Linked DNA regions of Rhizobium sp. N324. The protein of the gene in region 1 interacts with the protein of each later gene in a pairwise test. Links are inferred from orthologs where the notes say so. Each region holds a gene or a part of one and is shown on either strand. Other genes may lie near its edges. The genes, in order: ligA and leuS.

Region 1 (3,243 bases):
GATTTCGAAGACCTCGGCGATGCGGGCATGTGGGTGTGCCGCCGGCGCGTCATTCCGACGGAGCGGATTGCCATATCACGGCTCGATCGGGAGTTTGCGCCGCGTGGGGTGGAACTTCGGGTGGTCGATAGTCTCCGGCCGCTGAAGGATCTGTGGAACACGGGCCTGCATGTCAGCGGTATTCGGCTGCGCAACGCGCGGGAGTGGGAATAGGGCGGGGAGTGCGGCGAGCTGTACCACTTCCTCCTGACGCTGAAGGCAGTGTTCGCCGTTGCCTCGGTCGACGGCGGTGATGAGCGTTCCCCTGGCTTGAAATTTTGCGCGAACGCTCACCTCAATCTCCCTCATCCCTGTGCTCGTCACAGGGATCCAGCACGCCCAAGCCTTTGGGCGCGGAAGCTCCTTGCCTGTCGTGAGTCATTCACGGCGCAGACGCGCCGTGGCTGGATCCCTGTGACAGGCACAGGGATGAGGGTAGAGAGGTCGGCGGCCCTGTCCGATGGATGGGACCATCCGGCATGCCAAGCGCTGCATCCTGCGAGCTCTGGCTGCGTCATGCCTGGGACTGAGAATAGAGAAACTTCCCGACGCGGCATCTTCCCCCTCTCTTTTCATCCGGCAATTTTGCTCTAAAAACAATGCCAGATTCTCTGGAGTGATGTTCCATGTCCACCGAAGGTTCCGCCGTCGACACGTTGACGATCGAAGAAGCTGCCGCCGAGCTTGAGCGGCTGGCAAGGGAGATCGCGCATCACGACGCGCTCTACCATGGCAAGGACCGGCCGGAGATTTCGGATGCCGATTACGACGCGCTGAAGCGCCGAAACGATGCGCTGGAAGTGCGGTTTCCCGAGCTGGTCCGCGGGGATAGCCCGTCGCGGCGGGTGGGTGCTGCGCCTTCCGTCACCTTCTCGCCCGTCGTCCATGCGCGGCCGATGCTGTCGCTCGACAACACGTTTTCGCAGGAGGACGTGCAGGATTTCGTCGCCGGCGTCTATCGCTTCCTCGGCCGTCTGCCGGACCAGTCGATCGCCTTTACCGCCGAGCCGAAGATCGACGGCCTGTCGATGTCGATCCGTTACGAAAACGGCAGGCTGGTGACGGCTGCCACACGCGGCGACGGCACGACGGGGGAGAACGTCACTGCCAACATTCGGACCATCGCCGAAATACCCAACGAATTGCCGAAAGGTGTGCCTGCCGTGGTGGAAATCCGCGGCGAGGTCTATATGGCCAAAAGCGATTTCCTGGCGCTGAACCGGCAGATGGAGGCGGAGGGCAAGCAGACTTATGTCAATCCGCGCAATACGGCGGCCGGGTCGCTGCGTCAGCTCGATGCCAAGGTGACGGCGAGCCGCAAGCTGAAATTCTTCGCCTATGCCTGGGGCGAAATGGCGGAGATGCCTGACGATACCCAGTTCGGCATGGTGCAGATCTTCAAGAAATGGGGCTTTCCGGTCAATCCGCTGATGAAGCGGCTGAATTCGGTCGCCGACATCCTGGCGCATTACGACGAGATCGGTCTCGAGCGCCCGGATCTCGATTACGACATCGACGGTGTCGTCTATAAGGTCGACAACCTCGAGCTGCAGCAGCGCCTCGGCTTCCGCTCGCGCAGCCCCCGCTGGGCGACGGCGCACAAGTTTCCGGCGGAACAGGCCTTCACCGAGGTCGAGAAAATCGAGATCCAGGTTGGCCGCACCGGCGCGCTGACGCCGGTTGCGCGGCTGAAGCCGATCACGGTCGGCGGTGTGGTCGTTACCAATGCGACGCTGCACAACGAGGATTACATCAAGGGCATCGGCAATAGCGGCGAGCGCATCCGGCCAGAGGACCACGATATCCGCGAGGGCGATACCGTCATCGTCCAGCGTGCCGGCGACGTCATTCCGCAGATCCTCGACGTGGTGATGGAAAAACGCGCCGCCGATGCCCGCTCCTACGAGTTTCCGAAGACCTGCCCGGTCTGCGGTTCGCATGCGGTACGCGAGGTCAACGAGAAGACCGGCAAGATGGATTCGGTGCGCCGCTGCACCGGCGGTTTCATCTGCCGGGCGCAGGCGACGGAGCATCTGAAGCACTTCGTCTCGCGCAACGCCTTCGACATCGAGGGGCTAGGTTCGAAGCAGATCGACTTCTTCTTCGAACACGAGGATGCGTCGCTGCAGATCCGCACGGCCCCCGAAATCTTCACGCTGGAGAAGCGCCAGCAGCAATCGCTGACCAAGCTGGAGAATATCGACGGCTTCGGCAAGGTCAGTGTCGGCAAGCTCTATGCGGCGATCAATGAGCGACGCAGCATTGCGCTGCACCGTTTCATCTATGCGCTCGGCATCCGCCATGTCGGCGAGACCACGGCGAAGCTGCTGGCGCGCTCCTACGGCACCTACGAAGCCTTTGCGACCGCGATGAAGGAAGCAGCACCGCTGTCCGGCGACGCCTGGAACGATCTCAACGCCATCGAGGGCATCGGCGAGGTCGTGGCGCGCGCCATGGTCGAATTCTACAAGGAGCCGCGCAATGTCGAGGTGATCGGCCGCCTGCTGGAGGAAGTGACGCCTGCGGAAGCCGAACAGCCGGTCACCTCAGGCAGTCCGGTGGCCGGTAAGACCGTGGTCTTTACCGGCTCGCTGGAAAAATTCACCCGCGACGAGGCGAAGGCGAGGGCGGAAAGCTTGGGCGCCAAGGTGGCGGGATCGGTGTCGAAGAAAACCGACATCGTCGTCGCCGGCCCCGGCGCCGGTTCCAAGCTCGACAAGGCGCGCGAACTCGGCGTGCAGACGATGGACGAGGACGAGTGGCTGGCATTGATCAGCGGGTGAGAGGCTGACGGCAAGCCGCCAGCCTCGTCCACTCACAGCCTGAGCCGCGCCATCGTATAGGCGTCGACATACTTTCCTGCTCGATATCCGAAGGCTTTCAGCAGGCCCTCCCGCTCGAAGCCGAACGTCTCGTAAAGGCCGATGGCGGCGTCGTTGTCGGTATAGACGGTCAGTTCCAGCCGCTTGATATCCAGCCAGTCGTCGGCGGCCTCGACCATGGCGCCGAGCAGGATGCGGCCGAAACCGCGGCCGGTGAAATCGTCATGCACGCCCATGCCGAGACTGGCGACGTGCTGCCTGCGGCCGGAGAGGCGGTTGAGGCCGCAATTGCCGACGATCTTGCCATTCAGGGTGACGACGAGGTTGAGCGCGCCCGGCGACGGGTTTTCCATGTATTTGCGTACCTCTTCGACCCTCTGGT
Region 2 (3,464 bases), 1.5 Mb from region 1 along the record:
GGCCGCGCGGTTTTCGGCGTCGCGGATCGCCCGCTGCTTGGCGAATTCCTGGTCAGGGAAGTCCACCAGGGCCGTGGTGGCGCGGTTGCCGGCCTTGATGACGTGGTTATCGGTCGAAGCGCGCAGCGTGTAGGTGACGCTGACGGTGACACGGCCGGCGCGCGAGGTATCGGCCGAATCCGTCAGCAGCGTGTCGGCCACAGAGGAGGTGGCGTGCAAGTCGACCTGGTAGTCCGGCTTTTCAGGTTCGCCGGAACCACGCGACGCCAGGAAGATCAAGTGATTGCGGACCTGCTGCTCGACCCGGCTGCCTGCAGGGGAAAAGCCGACCGAGGCAAGCTTTTCGGTGAGACCCGAATTTTCCGAATAAAGCGGCCGGACCTGACAGGCAGAGAGAAAAGCCGCGGAGGCAAGGATCATGGCGATGCCGGCGTTGCGAACCAGCTTGCAAGCGATATCAGACGACAATGTTCACAATCCTTTGGGGAACCACGATGATCTTCTTCGGTGCCTGCCCGTTCAGCGCGTTCTTCACTGCCTCCAGATCCAGCACGGCGTTGGTGACGGCATTCTGATCTGCGTCGCGAGAAATTGTCAATTCAGCGCGTTTCTTGCCGTTGATCTGGACTGGCAGGACGACATCGTTTTCGATGACGAGCGTTTCGTCGTATCGCGGCCAATCGGTCCGGGCAAGCAGCCCCTTGTTGCCAAGCGCCGTCCAGCATTCCTCGGCCAGATGCGGCGTCATCGGCGCGACCAGCTGAACGAGGATCTCGGCGGCATCGCGCACCGCTGCGCGATAGGCGGCATCGCCCTCGCCCGCCGCAACCCTGGTCATCGGCGCGGCCAACGCGTTCACCAGTTCATAGATTCGGGCGACGGCCTTGTTGAACCAGAGCTTGTCGTAATCGTTCTCGACGGCTTTGAGGGTCCTATGGGCGGCCTGCGAGATCGACAGTGCTTCCCCCCCGGTTGCCGGTGCAGGCGCGACCGCGGAAAGCGCAGCCGCGGCTTCGGAAATCAACCGCCACAGACGCTGGGTGAAACGATGGGCGCCTTCGACGCCGGCTTCGGACCAGATGACGTCGCGCTCCGGCGGGGAGTCCGACAGGACGAAGAAACGGGCGGTATCGGCGCCATAAGAGGCGATGATATCGTCGGGATCGACGACGTTCTTCTTCGATTTCGACATCTTTTCGATCGAGCCGATCGTAATTTCCTCGCCCGTCGTCAGCAGGGAGGCACGGCGTTTGCCGTCGATCTCCTCGATGCGGATGTCGGCCGGCGCCACCCATTCCCGGCTGCCGCCGGCCCCGCGGCTATAGGTCTCGTGAACCACCATGCCCTGGGTGAAGAGACCCTTGAACGGCTCGGTCGCGGCGACATGGCCGGTCTCGCGCATGGCGCGGGTGAAGAAGCGGGAATAGAGCAGATGCAGGATCGCATGCTCGATGCCGCCGATATACTGGTCGACCGGGAGCCAACGGTTAGCCGCCTCAGGATCGGTCGGCTTGCCTTCCCAAGGGGCGGTGAAGCGGGTGAAATACCAGCTCGAATCGACGAAGGTGTCCATCGTATCCGTCTCGCGGCGAGCGTCCTTGCCGCAGGTCGGGCAGGAGACGTGCCGCCAGGTCGGATGACGGTCGAGCGGATTCCCCGGCTGGTCGAAGGTGACGTCGTCGGGCAGCTTGACCGGCAGGTCCTTCTTCGGCACGGGCACCACGCCGCAATCGTCGCAATGGATGACCGGGATCGGGCAGCCCCAATAACGCTGCCGGGAAATACCCCAGTCGCGCAGACGGAAGTTGACCTTGCGTTCGCCCTGCGGCGCATTGCCGAGCGAAGCGGCCGACAGCCGGTCGGCAACGATATTGAAGGCTTCCTCCGTCGTCTTGCCGTCGAGGAAGCGCGAATTGATCATCACGCCTTCGCCGTCATAGGCCGTGTCGCCGACGGAAAAGCTCGCTGCATCGCCATCCCTTGGCATGACGACGGCCACGACCGGCAAGCCGTATTTGCGGGCAAAATCAAGGTCGCGCTGGTCGCCCGAGGGGCAGCCGAAGATCGCGCCGGTGCCGTAATCCATCAGCACGAAATTGGCGATATAGACAGGCAGTTCCCAGGAGGGATCGAGCGGATGGCGGACGCGGATACCGGTATCCATGCCCTTCTTCTCGGCGGTCTCGAGGGCGGCGAGCGAGGTGCCGGCCCGGCGGCACTCCTCGCAGAAGGCCTCGATATCGGCATTCCTTGCGGCGGCGTCCTTCGCCAGCGGATGGTCGGCAGCGATCGCCAGGAAGGAGGCGCCGAACAGCGTGTCCGGCCGGGTGGTATAGACCGTGACTTCGCTCTCGCCGGCGGGCGCCGTTTCCGGCACGATCTCCCAGCGTACCGTCAGACCCTCCGAACGGCCGATCCAGTTCTTCTGCATCAGACGCACTTTTTCCGGCCACTGGTCGAGCGTATCCAGCGCGTCGAGCAGATCCTGGCTGAAATCGGTGATCTTGAAGAACCATTGCGTCAGTTCGCGCTGTTCGACCAGCGCGCCGGACCGCCAGCCGCGGCCGTCGATCACCTGCTCGTTGGCGAGCACGGTGTTGTCGACCGGGTCCCAGTTGACCTTCGACTGCTTGCGGTAGACCAGGCCTTTCTCGAGGAAATCCAGGAAGAGATGCTGCTGGTGCTGGTAATATTCGACGTCGCAGGTGGCGAATTCGCGGCTCCAGTCCAGCGACAGCCCCATGGCCTTCAGCTGCGCCTTCATCGAGCCGATATTCTGGTAGGTCCAGGAGGCCGGATGCACGCCACGCTCCATGGCGGCGTTCTCCGCCGGCATGCCGAAGGCGTCCCAGCCCATCGGGTGCAGCACGTTGTAGCCGCGGGCGCGTTTGTAGCGGGCAACGACATCGCCCATGGCGTAATTGCGGACATGGCCCATGTGGATGCGCCCCGACGGATAGGGGAACATTTCGAGGACGTAATATTTTTCGCGCGGATCTGAGTTGTCGGTCTCGAAGACCTTGTCTTCGTTCCATTTCTGCTGCCAGCGGGGCTCGGCGTCGCGCGGATTATAACGTTCGGTGGCCATGTTATTCGAAATTCCGGAAAATCAGGGGAGGTTGGTCGAGACCTTCACCATGAAACCACCGTAGCGTCAAGTTTTGCAGGCGCTGCAAGCGGCCGATCTTCGTTGCGGTCAGGCGATTTCGCCGGAGCGGGTCTTGGCAAGCACAGATTGGCTGGTTAGTTCATTGCCAATCCTTTCATGCAGGTATGTCGAGGCAGAACGATGGAACTTCAAGAGCGGTTGAACGACGTGCGGTCGCGGATGGCCGCTGGTGAACGCCAGGCAGCGCGGCCTGCGGGGTCCGTTCAGCTCGTCGCCGTGTCGAAGACCTTCGAGGCGGAGGCGATCCGCCCGGCCATCGACGCTGGACAGCGCGTCTTCGGTGAGAACCGGGTGC

The links.
Region 2: the proteins of ligA (region 1) and leuS interact in binary tests that used the Escherichia coli proteins (3 or more experiments, as listed by UniProt). The link is inferred for Rhizobium sp. N324 from one-to-one orthologs.

The regions. Positions count from the first base shown.
Region 1 is NZ_CP013630.1:3,112,893-3,116,135, reverse strand. Bases 319-3,243 are described here. They hold ligA (NAD-dependent DNA ligase LigA), read left to right. Parts: upstream 319-665; coding sequence 666-2,822; downstream 2,823-3,243. Other genes in these bases: AMK05_RS15010 (GNAT family N-acetyltransferase), read right to left, coding at 2,855-3,243. In the rest of the region: AMK05_RS15020 (DUF6886 family protein), read left to right, coding at 1-213. UniProt on the Escherichia coli protein: DNA ligase that catalyzes the formation of phosphodiester linkages between 5'-phosphoryl and 3'-hydroxyl groups in double-stranded DNA using NAD as a coenzyme and as the energy source for the reaction.
Region 2 is NZ_CP013630.1:4,626,600-4,630,063, reverse strand. The notes cover bases 258-3,403. They hold leuS (leucine--tRNA ligase), read right to left. Parts: upstream 3,089-3,403; coding sequence 458-3,088; downstream 258-457. Other genes in these bases: AMK05_RS22215 (YggS family pyridoxal phosphate-dependent enzyme), read left to right, coding at 3,290-3,403; lptE (LPS assembly lipoprotein LptE), read right to left, coding at 258-468. In the rest of the region: more of lptE, read right to left, coding at 1-257; more of AMK05_RS22215, read left to right, coding at 3,404-3,464.